DNA from 2 places in the Gordonia sp. McavH-238-E genome. Region 2 is predicted to be linked to the other one. Evidence: riboswitches for the same ligand, from Rfam matches in the RefSeq annotation. Region 2 holds a riboswitch; the other holds the start of a gene.

Region 1 (8,077 bases), on a different contig from region 2:
GCGATGGCCGTCGCGCTCGCCAACACGCTGTTCTTCGCCGCGGCAACCGGCGAGTCGAAGACCAACGTGGCCCTGTACCTGGCGCTGACGATCGCGCCCTTCGCGCTGATCGCGCCACTGATCGGACCCCTCCTCGACCGGCTGCAGCGTGGCCGCCGGATCGCCATGGCCACGACCTTCGGTCTGCGTGTCGTCCTGGCCCTGCTGATCATGGCCAACGTCCAGTGGAACGACGTGACGCAGCAGCTGGAGTACGACCCGTGGGTCCTCTATCCCTGCGCCCTGGGCCTGCTGGTGCTGTCGAAATCCTTCGGCGTCCTCAAGTCGGCGGTCACGCCGCGCGTGGTGCCGCCGACCATCGATCTGCCGCGGGTGAACTCCCGGCTGACCACCTTCGGTCTGATCGGCGGCACGATCGTGGGCGGCGCGGTCGCCGCCGCCATCGAGTTCCTGCTCGGCCAGGCGCTCCCGGTGCATCTGCCGGGCGCCATGGTGTGGCTGGCCGTGGTCGCGGGCGCCGGTGCCTATCTGTGCATGCGCATCCCCTCGTGGGTGGAGTCCACCGAAGGTGAGATCCCGACGACCCTCACCTACCACGGTGAACCCGCCCGGTCCGCCCCCGGCGACTCCGATCAGCCGACGAGCGCCCGGGACGGCGCCAAGATGCTCGCCGCCAAGATGCGCCAGCCACTCGGCCGCAAGGTCGTCGCAGGGTTGTGGGGCAACGGCACGATCCGCATCCTGACGGGCTTCCTGACGCTCTTCGTGGCGTTCTACGCCAAGGCCCAGCAGGGCGACGCCTCCGACTGGACCCAGCTGCTGCTGCTCGGTGCCGTCGGTGCCGCCGCCGGTGTCGGCAACCTGATCGGCAACGGCGTCGGCACCCGCCTCGAACTGAAGAACCCGCCGAGCATCGTCGTCGGCGCGACAGCGGCCTGCTTCGTCGTCGCGGTACTGGCGGCCATCTTCGGCAACATCGCCGCAGCCGCAGTCGCGGCCCTGGTCGCCTCCGGCACCAGCGCGATCGGCAAGGTGTGCCTCGACTCTTCCATCCAGGACGATCTCCCCGACGAGTCCCGCGCCTCGGCGTTCGGCCGGTCGGAGACGGTGCTGCAGTTGTCGTGGGTCTTCGGCGCCTCGCTCGGGGTCCTGTTGCCGCCGACCCTGTGGATCGGGTTCACCGTCGTGTCCGTGCTGCTCGGACTCGGGCTGCTGCAGACCGTGATGACCACCCGCGGCAGGTCACTGGTCCCCGGTCTGGGCGGTCGTCGCCCCGACCACGCCGCGCCGACCGTCGCCTTCCGTGCCGCCGGAGCCCGATCGGACATCCGGACCGGCCCGGCCGACGCCGACACCCGGCCGCACAGCCAACGGCCGTCGACGGCTCGCATGCCCACCCGGACACCGTCGACCGCCCCCTTCGAGAACCGGGGTGAGCGCCCGTACAGCCCCGGCGACCACCCGCCGAACGACCAGACAGGACAGCGACGTCAGTGATCAGCAGTGGTGAGAAGAAGGCTCTGTCGATCATCGCGATCGTCGTCGTGCTGTTCGTGGCGGTGGTGGGGACGTCGGTGTTCCTGCTGACCCGCAACGCGAGCTCCGACGACCAGCCCTACCTGCACGTCGCGGTCGGCGACGACTTGCACACGGTCGATCCGCGCTGGTGGTGCGACCTGATGCTGATCGCCTGTGATCCGGAGATCACCGCTCCGCGCGAGACCGCGACGGTCCCGGTGCCGGTCGGGTCGACGGTCATGCTGACCGTCTCGAGCGAGATCGCGCAGGGCCCGTGGAATCTCGCGGCCGTCTACCAGACGCCGCGCGGGCTCGTCGAAGACGAGCAGCCGCAGGGGTCGGACAGCACCTACACGCTGACATTGCGGTCGGTGCCGGACCGGGTGCTGATCGGATTCACCGTCATCTCCGCGTCCGCGCGACTCTCCCCCGCCGACGAGGTCCTGCCCCGCGGCGAACTCGCGGTGCAGACCGCGCCGGACGCCTAGACCGTCAGGAGTCGAGCTCCCGCGCGACGGCCCGCACGACCTCGGAGATCCGCTGCGCGGTCTTGCGGTCGGGGTACCGGCCCTTGCGCAGGTCCGGCTGGACCTTGCCCTCCAGAAGGGTGATGAGGTCGGCGACCATGCCGTGCAGCTCGTCGGGTGTGTGCCGCTTGACGTCCTTGCGGGCGGCTTCACGCACGTTCTTGGAGACGCTGGGTGCGGGCTCGAGGACCTTCACGCTCAATGCCTGCGGTCCGCGACGACCGGCGGCCATGCCGAACTCGACGCGCTGCCCCGGCTTGAGCGCCTCGACCCCGTCGGGCAACGCTGCCGAACGCACGTAGACGTCCTCACCGCTCTCCTGGGAGAGAAAGCCGAAGCCCTTGTCCGCGTCGTACCACTTCACCTTGCCGGTCGGCACTGTGCTCACCCTCATCTGTTCTCGAACTGTCGAAAAACGACCTGTCACGACAAAAGACGCCGTCACCCATCTCGGCGGTCCGGACGGCGGATGCCGTGCGGGCCCAGACGGATGCAAGGCGCCTGCATCGACCATCGTAGCCAACGCCCCACCCCGGGGTCACACCATTACCCGGCGGGCGCGTATCGCGCGGCGTCGAAGCGCTCGGCGTTGCACTACCGTGGCAGGTATGCAGAAGACGTCGTCCCCGCGATTGCTGCAGGCGGCCGGGGTTGTGTTCGGAGTCGGAATTCTGGCGATCGTGGCGTTGTTCCTCACACCGTTGGTCACCGACGGCGACACCGCACCGACCGCCGTCTACCTGCTGACCATGTGCGCACCGCTGGGTTTCGTCCTGGGCCTGGTGTACGCACTCCGTGCCGGACGCCGAGCCAGGTGAGGACCGTGACCACAACCATCGACACCACCCCCGACCTCTCCCCCGTCTCCGACGGGCGGGCACTGCGGGATGCCTACAGCTGCTTCCCGTCCGGCGTCGTGGCGGTGTGTTGCGAACAGCGCGACGGGGATTCGACCACCCTGATCGGAATGGCGGCGAGTTCGTTCACCACCGTCTCGCTCGACCCGCCACTCGTCTCGGTCTGCGTGCAGAACACCTCGACGACCTGGCCGCGGATCCGCACCGCACCGGCCATCGGGGTCAGCGTGTTCGCCGGCGACCAGATCGAGCTGTGCAAGCAGCTCGCGGGATCGTCGGAGCACCGCTTCGACGGCATCACGCCGCTGAGCACCGACCGGGGTGCGGTGTTCGTGCCCGACGCCGCCGCACACCTGTCGTGCACGATCCACAACGAGATCCAGGCCGGCGACCACACCGTCGTACTGCTGGAGATCGAGTCCCTGCGCGCCGATCCCGATGTCGAACCCCTGGTCTTCCACGCCAGCACCTTCCGCGCCCTCGAGGCACGTAAGGACCCCACCCGGAAGTGAGTCTCCCCGCAGCATGACGGCAACCACATGAGCACGGTCGGCCTCGGCCTGCCACTGCCCCGCTCTCCGCGGGAGGCAGCGGCATCCGACGTGCCGTCCGAGGGTCCGCTGCGCGACACATTCGGCCGGGTGGCGAAGGATCTCCGGGTCTCGGTCACCGACCGCTGCAATCTGCGCTGCTCGTACTGCATGCCGGCCGAGGGACTCGACTGGATGCCCACCGACCAGGTGCTGTCCACCGACGAACTGATCCGGGTCCTGACGGTCGCGGTCCGCGACCTCGGCATCGAACGCATCCGGTTCACCGGCGGTGAACCACTGCTGCGCCGCGACCTGGAGGACATCATCGCGGCCGTGGCCTGCCTGCCGCAGGCCCCCGAGATCGCGATGACCACGAATGGCCTGGGACTGCCCCGGCGGGTCGACGGCCTGGTCGACGCCGGGCTCGACCGCATCAACGTCTCGCTGGACACCGTCGACCCGGCCCGCTTCGCGGAGATCACACGCCGGGACCGTCTGACCGACGTGCTCGACGGCCTGGCCGCGGCACGGCGCGCGGGACTCGATCCGGTCAAGGTCAACGCCGTGGTGCCCGACCGCGCGGACCTCGCGGGAGTGCCCGACCTGCTCGCCTACTGCCTCGAGCACGGTTATGAGCTGCGGATCATCGAGCAGATGCCGCTCGACGCCGACCACGCGTGGCAGCGGGCGCAGATGGTCACGGCCCGAGAGATCCTGACGACGCTGCGCGAGCGTTTCACGCTGCTTCCCGACCCCGCGCCACGCGGGAGCGCTCCGGCCGCCACCTGGCTCGTGGACGACCACGACGGGCCGCAGGGGCCCGCCCGTGTCGGAGTCATCGCCTCGGTCACCCAGCCGTTCTGCGGCGACTGCGACCGCACCCGCCTCACCGCCGACGGCTCGCTGCGAAACTGCCTCTTCGCGACGACGGAGACCGACATCCGGACCGCACTGCGCACTCTCCCCGACGACGAGATCGACGCTGCCCTGGCGCAGCTCTGGCGCGCGAGCATGTGGGCGAAGGCCCCCGGCCACGAGGTGAACGTCGCCGGCTTCCGGCAACCGGATCGACCGATGTCGGCGATCGGCGGCTAGGCTCGCGTCCGATGCAGCTCACAGTGCGATTCTTCGCGGCCGCGCGCGCCGCGGCCGGCGCCGAGGAGACGGTGGTCGACGTCGACCCGTCGACCACCCTCCGCGCCCTGGAGGAGACCCTCGCGGCCGGAAACCCCTCCCTCGCCACGGTTCTCGAACGCTGCTCATATCTACGCGACGAGGTCGCGTTCTCCGATCGGACGCGTGCGCTCGGCGCGTGCACGACACTCGACGTCCTCCCCCCGTTTGCCGGTGGCTGACGCCACAGCCCCCTTGTGACCTTAGTCACATCACGGCCCGGTAACAGGATGGGCACGGGACGGCCACTAACCCGTTGAACTGGGATGACGGCCGAAGTGGGTCGGAAGACCCGGATCGGGGCCGAAAATCGCTTGCGTTCAAGCAGGTGATTCAGTCCAACGAACGACGTACTGTACGAAGCGTCCTCCTCGGAGGTCACGACACAGCAACCAAGACATAACGTCCCACCGGCCGCGCCGAGCCTCGTTCCGCCGGTGGGAACGACAAGCAATCTAGGAACGAGGACGGGGGACCCAACCTCATCCCCTGAGACCGGACACCACACCAGGTGTCCTCGGGGTTAAGTCCCGGAAGTCGCGGTAGCCGCCACGACAACCGGGGCCGAGCACCTCTCGCTCGAACCCGACAGCTGACTTCGTAGGCGCGTGGAGAGAGGAAATACACACATGTCCGGACGTCATCGCAAGCAGACGACCAGCACGGCCGCCAAGACCATCACCAAGGTTGCCCTCACCGGCGCAGTCCTCGGCGGCGGAGCAGCCCTCCTGGGCACCGGTACCGCCAACGCGGCCACCGACGCCGAGTGGAACCAGGTCGCGCAGTGCGAGTCCGGTGGCAACTGGGCCATCGCGACCGGCAACGGCTACCACGGCGGCCTGCAGTTCTCCCCGAGCACCTGGTCCGGCCACGGTGGCGGCGAGTTCGCCCCGACCGCCGATCAGGCCTCGCGCGAAGAGCAGATCGTCGTCGCCGAGCGCGTCCTCGGATCGCAGGGCAAGGGCGCATGGCCCACCTGCGGCACCGGCCTCTCGGGCTCGACCCCGCGCAGCGCGCCGACCGACACCCCGCGTGAGATCGCTCCGGTCCTCCCCGGCGGCAACGGCAGCGTCGACCTGGCCAAGACCACCGACGACGTCGCCAAGCAGGTCACCGACGCCCTCACCGAGGCCGGCGTCAGCCCCGAGATCAAGAACCTCTGGCAGGCGGCCAAGGACAGCGGAGTCTCGCTGAACCAGGACCAGATCAAGCTGTTCAACGACAACAAGCACCTGCTGCCCAACCCCTGATCCCTGCTCCACGCCCGATCTGGGACCCAGACGAAGGGCGCCGCACGATGAACCATCCGTGCGGGGCCCTTTTCCAATGGGGGAGCGAACTTCTAGGCCGAATTGACCCATTCGTCGGTGCCGTCGTCGAAGAACTGATGTTTCCAGACCGGTAGCCGGGCCTTGACCTCGTCGACGAGGCGCGAGCAGGTCTCGAACGCGGCTCGGCGATGGTCGGCAGCCACCGCCACCACGAACGCGATGTCGCCGATCGCGAGGTCGCCGACCCGATGGGACACGGCGACCGCGCGCACGCCGTCGACCGCGGAGACCTGTTCGACGACCTCGGCCAGGACCGTCGCGGCCGTGGGATGTCCCGAATAGTGCAGGGCGGTCACGGTTCGTCCGCCGTCGTGGTCGCGGACGGCGCCGACGAATCCGACCACCGCCCCGGCCTTGCCGTCGGCGGCGTCGGCAACCATCGCCTCGTGCTCGGCCAGCGTGATCGCCTCGTCCACGACCCCGGTGTGCACCACCCGGGTGGCGGGATCTCCGGTCATCGGTGGTCGCCTCCGCGGATCTGATCGAGTGCGTGGTGGACGACGCCGGCGAGCACGCCCAGTCCGTCACGGACCCCGCCCGTCGAGCCGGGCAGGTTCACGACGAGCGTCGTCCCGGACACTCCGGCCAGCCCGCGTGAGAGGACGGCGGTCGGCACCTTCGGCAGGCCCGCCGAGCGGATCGCGTCGGCCAGACCCGGGATCTCGACGTCGAGCAGCGGACGGGTCTGTTCGGGTGTCCGGTCGGTGGGGGTCAAGCCCGTTCCGCCCGTGGTGATCACGAGATCGACCTCGGCGTAGACCGCGGCGCGGATGGCGTCGCCGACCGGCGGGCCGTCGGCCACGACGTCGCACTCGTCGACCGAAAACCCCTGCTCGGCAAGCCAGGCCTCGATGATCGGACCGGAACGGTCGGCGTAGACGCCGGTGCTGGCGCGGTTCGATGCGACGACGACGCGCGCGACGCGAGGGCGCTTCGGGTCAGTCATCGGCGGGGTCAGCCGGATCGCGATACCAGTCCCCCGACTTGCCCCCGGTCTTGGCGAGCAGGCGGATCCCGTCCATCTGCGCCCGCCGGTCCACGGCCTTGACCATGTCGTGCAAGGTCAGTCCGGTGACGGCGACCGCGGTCAAGGCCTCCATCTCGACGCCCGTCTGGCCGGAGGTGGCCACGGTGGCGGTCACCTCGATCGTCTCGGTACCGATCGCGAAGTCGACCTCGACCGACGACAGCGCCAGCTGATGGCACAGCGGGATCAGCTCGTCGGTCCGTTTTGCCGCCATGATCCCGGCGATGCGAGCCGTGGCGAGCACATCCCCCTTGGGCAGCCTCGACTCACTGAGGAGGCCGATCACCTCGGCGGTGGTCCGGAACGTACCGGCGGCGACGGCGCGACGCCTCGTCGACGCCTTGGCACCGACGTCGACCATGCGGGCCGACCCGGAGGCGTCGAGGTGGCTCAGTCGTGAGCCGCCGGCCTCTGCGAGCCCGCGCGAGTCCGACCCACCTTCGTCAGTTCCGGTGGGCGGCATCGGTGTCAGCGGTTGACGACGGTCTTCGACTGCACGAACGGCAGGTCGTCGACCGGAAGGGGGAACTCGGTGTCGCCGAACGGCGACAGCGCACCGGGGATGTGCGTCGCGAGTTCGGAGACGGCGTGCTCGGCCGCGTCGCCGTTGTCGTCCTGCGGCCAGCCGTTGTCGACATACTGCTTCTTGCCCTTGGCAGATTCGACGACCTTGCCGGTGCCGGCACCCGCTTCGCCGGGGGTGGATGTGTCAGCGCCAGTTTTGTTTGCCACGTCGAGCATTGTGCCATGACGTTCGGATGAACAAGTGCCGTGTCCGGGCAGGACGGCCTCGGGAGGGGCTATCGTCGTCGCAACACAGGTCACGCCACCAGGAGGCGCTCATGGCCGCCCAGCCAGTCCAGGTCGCCGGCTACCCGGTGATCACCCGGTTGGGCAGCGGCGGGATGGGCACCGTGTACCTGGTCGAGAATCCGCAACTGCGTCGTCGTGAGGCGCTGAAGGTGATCTCGATCGCCGACACCGTCGACGAGGAGTTCGCGCGGCGATTCAGCCGTGAGGCGCAGACCGCGGCGGCCCTGGACCACCCCGCGATCGTGACGATCTACCACTACGGCGTCACCGACGGCGACCCCTGGTTCACGATGACCTA
Region 2 (8,077 bases):
TCGGTACGAGCACGGCGAGCGCCGACAGGACGCAGACCGCAAGCATCAGCGGACCCGAACGCATACGTGGCCGCGTTGCGCGAGCCCGTCCCTCCCCGATCAGCACGGTCCTACTCACTCCCTCGTGTGTGCTCGTCGCTCCCTGAGCAACCCGGGTCGTCGTCACCCGTGCCCCACGTCCCGTCGACCACCCTAGGCCGCCGACAGGCCCCCGGGACTGGTTCGGGCGGATCGCGATCCACGCGACCCGCCCGTCCAGAGACCCTCGTGCTCAGTCTGTTCGTGTTCGGTTGTGGTCAGTACCGACGGATGCCCGTCAGCGTCCACTCCTTGACGGCGTCGCGCTTGACCGGCGTGCCGTAGTTGGACGAGTGGACGAACTGGCCGTTGCCGACGTAGATGCCGGCGTGGCCGCCACCGTTGAAGATCATCACGTCGCCGGGCTTGGCGTCGGAGTAGGACACCGCGCGTCCGCCACCGAGCTGGCCGTAGCTGTCACGCGGGATGTTCTTGCCGGCCTGCTTGTAAGACCAGTAGACGAGGCCCGAGCAGTCGAAGGCGTTGGGGCCGGCCGAGCCGTAGGAGTACGGGGAGCCGATCTTGCTCTCCGCGGCCTTGACGGCCTTCTCACCTGCGGTCAGCTGCGGCTGGCCGAGCGGGGCGCCGCCCTGCGGGCGGAACTGCTGCGGAATCTGGTCCGGCGCGATACCCGGCACGGTGAACTGTCCCAGGTTGGGGATCTCGACCGTGGCCGCGGGCGACTTTCTCACGGGTGTGGCCTGAGGTGCGGGCTTGGCCTCCGGGGCCTTCGCACCGGGCAGTGCCGGGATCTCGAAAGTGCCCAGCGGGGTGTGGACCGGGGCGGCGAGAGCAGGGCCTGCGGCGGCGGCGAGCGAACCGAGCGTGATCGATCCGGCGATCACCGCCTTCTTGGCGACCGTGCTGCCACGATTGGGCTGTTCCAAACGATGTTTGGCCACGAAGCGAGTTCTCCTTCAGATCTTCCTGTACCGCCGACCGAGTTAGCTGTCGGGTTCGGGCCGGAAGAGTGGCCCTACGCGTGTTTCGCGCATGAGGTATCCACTGGACACTCATGCGTGGCAACGCGATTCACCCCGATTCGGAACGGTTTCGCGAGAAGCGCATCGATGGTGATGCGCTCCGACGAGCCCGCCCGAAGGTTGTGGTTCCCCGGTTCGCCGCGAGGGCGATTGAGCGGTGACTACTGCGGACCACTTCTGTTGAAGCGGGACGCTCCGCAAGGTCTCAGAAAGGTTACGAAATCGGATGCGCCCTGTCCACTAGGCGACGGACAGCCAAACCTGGGCCGATTCTCAGCCCGCCCTGAGGACCGTCACAGAGGCGTGCCGATCTGGCCCCTGAACTGCTTCTTTGGCGGATCTTGCAGATCGTGCAGCACTACTCGTCACCATTGCAGCAGCCTGCAGAACGTCGATGGCGAGGTCGATCTCGGCGTCCGCCTCGACCGTTGCCGCCGTTACCGAAACTCCACCTTGGTCCGCCATATCGTCCCAGCTCGGACCGCCAAACAGCACCGTCATCATGCACCCGTCACAGGCGACGGGACGGGCGGGGCAGCGCGCGCAGTCGACGTACATAGTGTGATCTCCATCTCATCTGGTGAGGCGGGGCCGTGTCGGCCCTCGTAGGGGTCCTGGTCACCGTGAGAACACCGCATTTCTCACGTCCAGGTGGAGAGTAGGAGCGACCACCGACAAGTCCGTCGAACAGCGATCGACACAGCAGTCACAGCAGTCACATGAGCGACGCTCGGTGCGCCGCCGTCGCGCTGTCGGTGGATCGAACTAGTGTTCGCCGGGTGACGCAGACCAGCGTGGCCGGCTCCCCCGCCGGGCAGCTCACCTTCGCCGACCTGGAGGCCGCCGATCAGGTGGCCACGGGTGACTCGTCGAACGAGTTCAGCGACCGCTCCCTCTTCGACACGACTCTCGTCGTGGTCGACCTGGAGACCACCGGCTCCGATCCGGCACGCGACCGGATCACCGAGATCGGCGCGGTCAAGATCCGCGGCGGCGAGATCATCGGCGAGTTCGCCACCCTCGTCGATCCCGGCCGGCCCATCCCGCCGCAGATCGTCACCCTGACCGGCATCACCACGGCCATGCTGACCGACGCACCGCGGATCGAGTCGGTCCTGCCCTCGTTCTTCGAGTTCGCCCGCGGCTCCATCCTGGTGGCGCACAACGCTCGATTCGACATGGGCTTCCTGCGCCAGAACGCGATCCGGCTCCAGCTCCCGTGGACGTTCGGCCTGACCCTGTGCACGGTGACCATGGCCCGGCGCATCCTCACCCGCGACGAGGCACCGACCGTCAAGCTCAGCGCCCTCGCCGACCTGTTCGACGTCGCGGTGCGACCCACCCACCGGGCACTCGACGACGCGCGCGCCACGGTGGAGGTCTTCCACCGACTCCTCGAACGCGTCGGCAACCAGGGCATCGCGACCGTCGGTGACCTGACGTCCTACCTTCCACGGACCGACCCGCGGCTACGGGCCAAGCGCACGCTGGCCGACCACGTTCCCTCCCGTCCCGGTGTCTACCTCTTCCGCGGACCGTCGGACGAGGTCCTCTATGTGGGTACCGCGGTGGACCTCCGCCGTCGGGTCCGGTCGTATTTCAGCGGGAGCGACCCGCGTCGCCGCATCGCCGAGATGGTGCTCCTCGCCCAACGGGTCGACTTCGTGGAGTGCTCCCATCCCCTGGAGGCCGCGGTTCGCGAACTACGGCTGCTGGGCGCACACGCACCGGCGTACAACCGTCGTTCGACGCAGCCGCACAAGGGATGGTGGGTGACCCTGACCGAAGAACGCTTCCCGCGCCTGAAGGTCGGTCGCACGCCCACCGACGAATCCGTCGGCCCGGTCGGCAACCGCACCAACGCGGCGACCGTCGCCGATGTGATCTCGGCGGCCGCGGGCCTGCGGACGTGCACCCAGCGGCTCGGCGCCAACGGCTACCACTGGTGCCCCGACGCCGACGGGCGCCGACGCCCGGGCTCGTGCCGGGCCGCCACCACGCAACCACAGACGGTCCCCGACTACTCCCCGCGCGTCACCGCGGCTCGACGCCTCATGCGGGGTGAGGCCGACGAACTCCTCGACGGCCTCACCGCACGCCTCGCCGACCTCGCGCAGGCCCACATGTTCGAGACCGCGGCGCGACACCGGGACCGGCTCGCGCTGACAATAGACACCCTCGCCCGCTGTCAGCGGCTGGCGGCGCTCTGCGCGATCGCCGAGATCGTCGTCGCGCGACCCGACGGCGAACGGGGATGGCAGTTCGCGGTGATCCGGCACGGACGCCTCGCGGCAGCCGGACGGGCACGACGCGGCGTCTCCCCCATGCCCGTCGTCGACGCGCTGGTCGCCGCGGCCGAGACCGTGCTGCCCGGCGACGGACCGCTGCGCGGCGCGCCGGCCGAGGAGGTCGGTCTCGTCTACCGCTGGATGACCGAGCCGGGCGCGCGCATCGTCTCGACGAGCGAGCCGGTCGCACTACCGGCCGGCTCGGCCGAACGCCGGCTCGGCTGGTCGCAGTCGGCGCACGACGCACGTGCGGCCAGGCCCGGCACCGACCCTCGCGTGCGACAGGCGAGCTGACCGGGACACACCACTAGGCTGACGGCATGATCACTGCCATCGTCCTCATCCAGGCCGACATCCACCGCATCCCGGAGACGGCACAGGCCGTCGCCGACATCCCCGGGGTCGAAGAGGTGTACTCCTGCGCGGGCGATGTCGACCTGATCGCGAAGATCCGGGTGCGCGACCACGAGCAGATCGCGACGGTCGTCACCGGCGAGATCAACCGGCTCCCGGGCGTGCTCAAGAGCGCCACCCACATCGCCTTCCGCAGCTACTCCAGCTCCGACGTCGAGGGCGGATTCTCCATCGGCGAGAACTGACTCACCAGCACGTCAGGTGATGAGGGCCCTGCAGTCGTCAGGCGTGTGCCGCGAGCTGACCGCTGAGATCGGCCCACCGCTGCAGCAGGTCCGCGGCGGCACCGTTGTCGATCGCCTCCGCGGCGCGGCCCTTCGCCGCGCCCAGCGCGTCGGTCAGTTCCGCCGAGGTCATGGGTGCGTCTTGTTCGAAGGCGACGATGGCCCCGGCCGAATTCAGCAGCACCGCGTCGCGGACCGGACCGGTGGTCCCGGCCAGGAGCTCGCGCGCGATCGCGGCATTGACCGTCGCGTCACCGCCCTGCAGAGACGACAGTTCAACGCGCGCGATGCCCAGATCGGTGGGATCCACGCTGAGTTCGTTGACCTCCCCCGCGATGACCTGCCACACCGTCGACGTGGTGGTGGTCGTCAGTTCGTCGAGACCGTCGTCGCCGCGGACCACCAGCGCGGAGCCGCCGCGCTCGGCGAAGGCCCGGGCCAGGACCGGGGCCAGGTCGGCGAATGCGCAGCCGATCAGCCCGCGCGACGGTGTCGCGGGGTTGGTCAGCGGCCCCAGCACGTTGAATACGGTCGGGATGCCGATCTCCTTGCGCGGGGGGCCGGTGAACCGGAACGCGGGATGGAACACGGGCGCGAAGCAGAACCCGATCCCCAGTTCGTCGACACATCGGGCGACCGCCGCGGCGTCGAGGGAGATGTTCACGCCCAGCGCCTCGAGCACGTCGGCACCGCCGCTCTTCGACGACGCCGCCCGGTTGCCGTGCTTGACCACCGCGACCCCCGAGGCGGCGATGACGATCGACGTCATCGTCGAGATGTTCACCGTGTGCGACCGGTCACCGCCGGTGCCGACCACGTCGACCGCCGGCCGGCTGACGTCCACGAGCGTCGCGTGATCGAGCATCGCCCGCGACAATCCGAGGAGCTCCGCGGGCGCCGCCCCCTTCATCTTCACGCCGACGCCGAAGGCGGCGACCTGAGCGCCGGTCGCGCTGTCGGTCATGATCTCGTTCATCGCCCACGCGGCCTCGTCCGCGCTCAGGTCGAGGCGATCGACGATCTTGCCGAGGATCTGCGGCCAGCTGAAGTCGGACTGTGCGGTACTCACGAGGAGAAAGCCTAGTGTCTGCTCAGCCGGACGGACGCTGGAGGACGGCCCACTCGCGCACGAATCCGCCGTGCCGCGAGCCGAGGCTGGCCATGCGGGATCGTTCTTGCGACAGATGCATGGCGTCGAGCAATTGGACCCGCGCCAGGACCAGGACCACCAGTCCGTCCTCGCGCGCCGCCGGTCTCGGACCCCAGCGCTCGTCCTCGACCGACTCGTAGCCGTCGAGGGCGGCGACGGCCGCCGCCTCGGACCGCCGCTCGGGCGGCACCTCGACGTGATGGCGCAGGATGACCTCCTCGGCCGCACGCCACGACGACGCGTCGAGGGCGACCGAACTCGCGATCGCATCGTCATCGGAACTCGCCACCACCTCCACCCGTTGGTCCAGTGTCAGCGGTCCCGCCTCGGCACGCGGGCGAAGGCGCGCACGGAGACGGGCCAAGCGGCTCTGCTCGACCACACGGCCGTTGAGATCGCGGGGGCCGGGTGAGGTCGAACTCGACATGAACACACGGTAGCGAGCCGGGCCCGCGCCAGGCGCCTCCAGGACACGCCGACGGCTGGCCGATACCGGCGCGGACCTGCACCGGGAGAATTACTCGGAGGCAATTTCCGACCCGGGTGGCCACCGCTTACTACGAACCGTCATACTTCACTTGTGACAAGCGCTGTAGGTACCTCAGGAACAGCCATCACCTCGCGCGTGCACTCGCTGAACCGGCCCAACATGGTCAGCGTCGGCACGATTGTGTGGCTGTCCAGTGAGCTCATGTTCTTCGCTGGCCTCTTCGCGATGTATTTCGTCGCCCGTGCCAACTCGGCGGTCGGCTGGCCGCCGCCGCCGACCGAGCTGAATCTCGCCCTCGCCATCCCGGTGACGACGGTGCTGATCCTCTCCTCGGTGACCTGCCAGATGGGCGTCTTCGCTGCCGAACGCGGCGACGTCTTCGGCCTCCGCCGCTGGTACGTCATCACCTTGGCAATGGGCACGTTCTTCGTCTGCGGTCAGGCGTACGAGTACTACCACCTGGTCGAGCACGGCACGACCCTCGCGTCAGACGCCTATGGCTCGGTCTTCTACATGACGACCGGCTTCCACGGCCTCCACGTCATCGGTGGTCTGATCGCGTTCGTCTACCTGCTCATCCGGACCAAGCTGTCGAAGTTCACGCCGGCGCAGGCAACCGCCGCAATCGTTGTCTCTTACTACTGGCACTTCGTCGACATCGTGTGGATCGGACTCTTCGTCACGATCTACTTCATCCGATGACATCGGCGACCTCGCTCTAGAACAACAGCCCGTCCCGCTTAGTAGAGAGTCACAGATGAGTTCATCTCCACCGCGTCCGTCGGATAGCGGCACCGAGGTCGGACCCGATGCCTCGGCCCGACGCTCCTCTGCACGCGACGCCGGCCGCCGCGCCAAGACACGACGCAAGCTCCGTCGGCGCGCCACCGGCACCATCGTGCTGCTGGCCGGTCTCGTCATGGCAGGCGTCCTCGCCTCGGTCCTGACCCCCGACCCCCAGGTCGCGGTCGCCGACGAGAGCAACGCCGCGATGATCGACGACGGTCAGAAGCTCTACGAGACCTCGTGCATCACCTGCCACGGCGCCAACCTCCAGGGTGTGCCCGATCGTGGTCCCGCGCTGCTCGGCGTCGGTGACGCCGCCGTCTACTTCCAGGTCTCGACCGGACGTATGCCCGCGGCTCGCGGCGAGGCGCAGGCCCAGCGCAAGCCCGCGAAGTTCACGACCGAGCAGATCGACCAGCTCGGCGCCTTCATCCAGGCCGAGGGCGGCGGACCGCAGGTCCCGCGCAACGCCGACGGCTCGGTCGCGCAGGAGTCCCTGCGCGGCGACAGCATCGGCCGGGGCAGCGAACTGTTCCGCCTGAACTGCGCGTCGTGCCACAACTTCACCGGGCGCGGCGGAGCGCTGTCCTCGGGCAAGTTCGCGCCGAACCTCGACGGGGTCAACGAGGCACAGATCTACACCGCGATGCTGACCGGTCCGCAGAACATGCCCAAGTTCTCGAACCGCCAGTTGGATCCGGAAGAGAAAAGGGACGTGATCGCCTACGTCAAGTACGCGACCGAGGCGAAGCCCAGCGGCGGACTCGGACTCGGCGGTTTCGGCCCGGTCAGTGAAGGCATGGTCATGTGGTTCGTCGGCGTCATCGCCATCGTCGCAGGCGCCATGTGGATGGGATCTCGAGCATGAGCGCGAACGACAAGGATGTCCCGTCGCGGGACGAACTCGACCAGATGAGCACCGACGAGCTCGTCAAACTCGGCACCAATCTCGACGGCGTCGAGATCATCCACCGGTCCGAGCGTTACACCGTGCCCGGTACCCGGGTCGAGAAGCGCGCCGAGCGTCAGGTGGCCATCTGGTTCACCATCGCCGGCGTCTCCGCCCTGGCCTGCCTCGGCATCTTCCTGTTCAACCACTGGGAGTTCGCGCTCCCCGATGACCCGAACTACTGGTGGTACACGTTCAACACGCCGCTCCTCGGTGTGACGTTCGGCCTCTCGGTGTTCGCCATCGGCGTCGCGATGATCCTCATCACCAAGAAGTTCATCCCGGCGGAGATCTCGGTCCAGGACCGGCACGACGGTGGATCGGCCGAGGTCGACAAGAAGACGATCGTCGGCCTGCTGCAGGACACCGGCACCACCTCGACCCTCGGTCGCCGCAAGATGATCATCGGCTCGGCCGGGTTCGGTCTCGGTGCGTTCGCGCTCACCGGACTGGTCGCCTTCCTCGGCGGATTCATCAAGAACCCGTGGGCCGAGGGTGCCGACTCGCCGCTGTGGCACTCGGGATGGTCGCCGATCTACAACCCGCCGGAAGCTCCCAACGAGACCATCTACCTGCGGCGCGACACCGGCAATCCGTTCCAGGTCGCCCTGGTCCGGCCGGAAGATCTCGACGCAGGCGGTATGGAGACCGTGTTCCCCTGGCGTCGTTCGGACGGGTTCGGCGAGTCCGAGCACTCCCGCCACCTGCTGGAGGA

Evidence for each region. Region 2 has a riboswitch for cyclic di-AMP ahead of MHN80_RS09215 (C40 family peptidase). Riboswitches for the same ligand answer to the same signal wherever they lie in the genome.
Region 1: it holds a riboswitch for cyclic di-AMP, as region 2 does, so the genes downstream of both, MHN80_RS17740 (transglycosylase family protein) here and MHN80_RS09215 (C40 family peptidase) in region 2, are expected to answer to the same signal.

The regions. Positions count from the first base shown of each region.
Region 1 is NZ_JAKRFE010000011.1:62,195-70,271, reverse strand. Features, by position in the region: gene MHN80_RS17775 (MFS transporter) at 1-1,497, shown strand, start outside; gene MHN80_RS17770 (DUF2771 family protein) at 1,494-2,006, shown strand; gene MHN80_RS17765 (cold-shock protein) at 2,011-2,424, opposite strand; gene MHN80_RS17760 (hypothetical protein) at 2,654-2,863, shown strand; gene MHN80_RS17755 (flavin reductase family protein) at 2,869-3,414, shown strand; gene moaA (GTP 3',8-cyclase MoaA) at 3,442-4,530, shown strand; gene MHN80_RS17745 (MoaD/ThiS family protein) at 4,542-4,790, shown strand; cyclic di-AMP (ydaO/yuaA leader) riboswitch at 5,016-5,231, shown strand; gene MHN80_RS17740 (transglycosylase family protein) at 5,238-5,858, shown strand; gene MHN80_RS17735 (molybdenum cofactor biosynthesis protein MoaE) at 5,951-6,397, opposite strand; gene MHN80_RS17730 (molybdenum cofactor biosynthesis protein B) at 6,394-6,885, opposite strand; gene moaC (cyclic pyranopterin monophosphate synthase MoaC) at 6,878-7,429, opposite strand; gene MHN80_RS17720 (hypothetical protein) at 7,435-7,707, opposite strand; gene MHN80_RS17715 (protein kinase) at 7,809-8,077, shown strand, end outside.
Region 2 is NZ_JAKRFE010000005.1:252,257-260,333, forward strand. Features, by position in the region: gene MHN80_RS09210 (NlpC/P60 family protein) at 1-64, opposite strand, end outside; gene MHN80_RS09215 (C40 family peptidase) at 297-980, opposite strand; cyclic di-AMP (ydaO/yuaA leader) riboswitch at 997-1,228, opposite strand; gene MHN80_RS09220 (DEDD exonuclease domain-containing protein) at 1,841-3,643, shown strand; gene MHN80_RS09225 (Lrp/AsnC family transcriptional regulator) at 3,670-3,948, shown strand; gene trpD (anthranilate phosphoribosyltransferase) at 3,986-5,056, opposite strand; gene MHN80_RS09235 (hypothetical protein) at 5,079-5,564, opposite strand; gene MHN80_RS09240 (heme-copper oxidase subunit III) at 5,718-6,329, shown strand; gene MHN80_RS09245 (cytochrome c) at 6,385-7,281, shown strand; gene MHN80_RS09250 (ubiquinol-cytochrome c reductase iron-sulfur subunit) at 7,278-8,077, shown strand, end outside.